Regions from separate parts of the Dorea chungnamensis genome, predicted to be linked through region 2. Evidence: predicted binding sites of a transcription regulator. Region 2 holds the regulator's gene; the other holds the start of a gene.

Region 1 (2,414 bases), 110 kb from region 2:
GTAGCGTGGATATATGCAGAACCGCCTCCTGCAATAATACCTTCTTCAACAGCTGCTCTTGTTGCTGCAAGTGCATCTTCCATACGAAGTTTTGCTTCTTTCATCTCTGTCTCTGTTGCTGCACCAACACGGATTACAGCTACACCACCTGCAAGTTTTGCAAGTCTTTCCTGAAGTTTCTCTCTGTCGAAATCAGATGTTGTCTCTTCAATCTGCATCTTAATCTGAGCTACACGGTCAGCGATTGCTTTCTTATCGCCCATACCATCAACGATAACTGTGTTCTCTTTCTGTACTTTTACAGATTTTGCACGTCCAAGTTGATCCAGAGTAGTCTCTTTCAGATCCATTCCCAGTTCATCAGAGATGACCTGTCCGCCTGTCAGAATAGCGATATCTTTGAGCATTTCTTTTCTTCTGTCACCATAGCCAGGAGCTTTTACAGCAGCTACATTGAATGTTCCACGCAGTTTGTTCACAATTAACGTAGTAAGTGCCTCTCCTTCTACGTCCTCTGCAATGATCAATAATCTTGCACCAGACTGTACAATCTGCTCTAACAATGGAAGAATCTCCTGAATATTAGAAATCTTCTTATCTGTGATCAAGATATATGGATCATCCAGAACAGCTTCCATCTTATCCATATCCGTTGCCATATATGCAGATACATATCCACGATCAAACTGCATACCTTCTACCAGATCAAGTTCTGTCTTCATTGTCTTGGACTCTTCGATTGTGATAACTCCATCGTTAGATACCTTTTCCATTGCATCTGCAACCATCTCTCCAACTTCTACATCGCCTGCTGAGATTGCTGCAACTTTTGCGATCTGATCTTTATCTCTTACTTTACTGGACATCTTAGCAATTGCTTCAACCGCTGCATCTGTTGCTTTCTTCATACCTTTACGGAGAATAATCGGATTAGCACCTGCTGCCAGGTTCTTCATTCCTTCATGTACCATAGACTGTGCTAATACAGTTGCTGTTGTAGTACCATCTCCGGCAACATCATTTGTCTTAGATGCAACTTCCTTGATTAACTGTGCTCCCATATTCTCAAAAGCATCTTCCAATTCGATCTCTTTTGCAATTGTAACACCATCATTTGTAATCAGTGGTGCACCGAATGATTTGTCAAGAACAACATTACGTCCTTTTGGTCCAAGTGTTACTCTCACTGTGTCTGCCAACTGGTTAACTCCTGCTTCCAATGCGCTTCTTGCTTCTGCGCCATATTTAATTTCTTTTGCCATGATAAATCTGCCTCCTATACTCTATTAAAAATCTTTTCTATATTCATTATTATTGACTGTTCTTTATTCACAGATGGCAAGAATGTCATCCTGTTTTACAATAATATATTCTTCGTCTTCAATCTCTACAGTTGTTCCTGAATATTTAGAATAAATAACCTTCTGTCCAACTGCAACATTCATTGTCACTTCTTTTCCATCAACTGTTCCACCTGGTCCAACAGCAATTACTTCTGCCTGCTGTGGTTTTTCTTTTGACTGTCCAGGAATGACTATTCCTGACTTTGTAGTCTCTTCTGCAACCAACTGCTTTAATACAACTCTGTCTCCTAATGGTACTAATTTCATATTTATTCCTCCTTAATTATATCCAAAGATTTGTCAGCACTCACAAAAAGAGAGTGCTAAAAGACTCTAGATATAAAATAGCACTCTCTTTCTACTTTGTCAACACACTTTCTATTTAGTTTACAAGTTTTTTATAAAATCCATTTCGAATCTGAAACTTCAATATCTTCCCCGATTTATTCCAATAACGTTCTTTGATGAATCCATTGCACCCAATATTTCCGTTTGACGTCTCAATATGGCATTCATAGATTCCATCCAGTGAAAATATCGGAAGTTCTGTCTCCTCTGATAGAAAATATATGCATTCTTCGTCTGGATTATACGTAATGATTTTACAGCGATGAGAAGTTTCATCAAAATATCCGTCTTTAAGTACCATTCTCGACATTCGAAGCTCTGCCGGACACTTTTCGTACATATATATTTCTCCTTTCCTATTGATACCCCGCCGAGATATTACAGCTAAACTCAAATAAGGGTATCAGTTGCCCGATACCCTTTCTACTCTGACTATTTCATACGTTCTGCTTTGATATGTTCCAATTCTGTAAATACATAATCATTAACAACTTTAATGTAGGTTCCTTTCATACCGGAAGAACGTGATTCAATTACGCCGGCACTCTCGAACTTACGGAGTGCATTTACAATTACAGATCTCGTAATTCCAACACGATCCGCAATCTTGCTTGCAACCAGAATTCCCTCGGTTCCGTCAAGTTCATCAAAAATATGAATGATAGCTTCTAACTCTGAATAAGATAATGTACTGATTGCCGACTGTACAATATGTTCTTTTCT
Region 2 (2,414 bases):
GTTTGTTGTTCCTAAGTCAATACCTATAATTTTGCCCATTATAAAGACCTCCTAATTATTTTAAAATGAAGTTCAATTTAGTTTGCTACTTTTACCATACTGTGTCTCACTACAGAGTCACGGTACATATAACCTTTTTGGAATTCTTCGGCTACAATATTCTCACCAAAGTTTTCATCTTCCACATGCATCACTGCATTATGAAAATCAGGATTGAATTCCTGTCCTACCGCTTCGATAGGTTTGACCCCAACTCCTTCCAGTGTAGTCATCAACTGTTTATACACCATCTCCATTCCTTGGATAAAGGGATCGTTTTTTTCTTCTTCCTTGACACCATTAAGCCCTCGCTCAAAATTATCAACTACCGGAAGAATCTTATCTATGATATCTTTCGCTCCAATTTCATACATCTGGGATTTTTCCTTTTCTGTACGCTTGCGGAAGTTATCAAACTCAGCCATCTGACGAGTAAGTCTGTCTGTCAGTTCTTCGATCTTCTCGTCCTTTTTATCTTTTTTATTCTTCTTGCCAAATATCTTTTTTTCAGATTTGGATTCATCACTGTTCTTGGCTTCTGCTTCGTCAGCAATTTCATCTGATTCAGCATCTTCTTTTGTAGCAGCGTCCGCTTCTGATTCTACTTCATTATCTCTTTCGTCGCCAGTTTCTTCTGCAGCTTTTTCGTCGGCTTCTGTCTGCTCTGCAGCAGCTTTCTTTGCCTCCTCAACTGCTTCTTTTACCATCTCTTCCTGGCTCTTCTCCTGATTATTTTCCAAGGGTTATTCCACCTTTCTTATTCTTTTTTATGAAACATCCGATCCAGCTCATTCTGAAGCCGTTTCATAGATTTCAATACATGTTCATAATCCATTCTTTTTGGTCCGATAATACCTATGGTTCCCTTCATGCCATCTCCCAATTCATAAGTTGCGGTGACAACACTACAATCCTTCATAGTCTGTACCGGTGTCTCATCACCAATATATACCTGAATCCCTGTATTATCTTCTTTTGCCAGCGTCTGTGTCACTAGTTCAGTCAATTGCTGCTTTTCTTCAAAAGCACTGATAATTTCCTGAGCACTCTGATTATCACTCAATTCCGGGTACTTAAATATGTTCGTAGCACCACTTGTATAGATCTGCATATCTTCATCGATCTGAATGGCATCCGCTACTGCATCCAGAACATTTCCAATCACTGCACTGTGTATTCCAGCCTGCTCTTTCAGCCTTGCAATCAATCCAAGATTAATCTCTTCAATAGACATACCATTTAACGTTGTGTTAAGAAGCATATTCAACTTCAATAAATTTTCATTACTGAGTGGTTCATCTATATTAATAATCTTGTTCTTAATCACATTACCGCCAAGTACGATCACCGCAATGATCTGTTCCTCGTCTACCATAGACAACTGAATGAACTTAATTTTATTCGCGCTGTTCATTGGTGTAGAGACCATTGTTGCGTAATTCGTATTACTGGCAAGAACTTTCGCTGCCTGCTTCAGAAGCTGTTCCATCTTGTCTGCCTTATCCAGCATCTGCTCCTGCATCTCATTCAGTTCCTGTTCCTTCTCTTCCATCAACATATCAACATAAAGTCTATAGCCCTTATCCGAAGGAATTCGTCCAGCAGACGTATGTGGCTGTATAATGTAACCAAGCTCTTCCAGATCAGCCATCTCATTACGAATCGTTGCAGAACTCAGATTCAAATCCGTATATTTTGAAATCGTTCTGGAACCAACAGGCTCGCCGGTCTCAAGATAATTCTGAATGATTGCATGCAGAATTTTTAATTTACGATCACTAAGTCCATGATCCGCTATCATCTGCACTCCTCCTTTCGGATTTCCCTGTTAGCACTCGAATTTAAGGAGTGCTAACATCTTCGACTATTAATGTATCACTATGGTTTTCATTTGTCAACATAGTTTACATATTTTTTATAAAATGAATTTAGATGAGAATGGTTATGATTGGAATGTGGACGGCGAGAAGATGGATGGAATGGCTGGCATTACGGAGTCCTTCGCTAAGAATCCATAACAGGAAAAGAAGCAGATATTTGGCGACCAGGCTGATTCGCCCCGAAATCTTGATGATTTCGAGGCTCAGCAGCCTTCTCAGATTTGGCTGGAAACCAAATCTTCGCACAAAATATCTGCTTCTTTTCCTATAACGGCTTCTAGTGCTTGTCCAACGAATGCCAGCCATTCCATCCATCTTCTCGCCTGACATTCCAAACCACTAATCTTCCTCATCAGGGAGATTCTGCGCATGATGAAAAGTAGAAAAGTATTATCAAAAATCCTAACTAAGCTCGATTTTTTCTGCTTCTTCCGGCTTAAACTCATTTTCAAGGTCATAGATATTATGTCCGGTAGATTCACCCAATACTCTTCC

Evidence for each region. Region 2 encodes HrcA, which represses chaperone genes, less so after heat shock. Its sites were predicted from a motif close to TGTTAGCACTCNNNNNNNNNGAGTGCTAACA; they were not measured.
Region 1: ABE613_RS06745 (co-chaperone GroES) is a predicted target of HrcA. The motif match lies at 1,642-1,672, and genes of this name have one in related genera.

What each region holds. Positions count from the first base shown of each region.
Region 1 is NZ_JBDOHT010000006.1:30,515-32,928, reverse strand. It holds gene groL (chaperonin GroEL) at 1-1,262, opposite strand, end outside; gene ABE613_RS06745 (co-chaperone GroES) at 1,326-1,610, opposite strand; gene ABE613_RS06740 (hypothetical protein) at 1,726-2,031, opposite strand; gene codY (GTP-sensing pleiotropic transcriptional regulator CodY) at 2,124-2,414, opposite strand, start outside.
Region 2 is NZ_JBDOHT010000006.1:143,478-145,891, reverse strand. It holds gene dnaK (molecular chaperone DnaK) at 1-39, opposite strand, end outside; gene grpE (nucleotide exchange factor GrpE) at 78-779, opposite strand; gene hrcA (heat-inducible transcriptional repressor HrcA) at 797-1,840, opposite strand; gene ABE613_RS07305 (hypothetical protein) at 1,968-2,249, opposite strand; gene ABE613_RS07300 (hypothetical protein) at 2,322-2,414, opposite strand, start outside.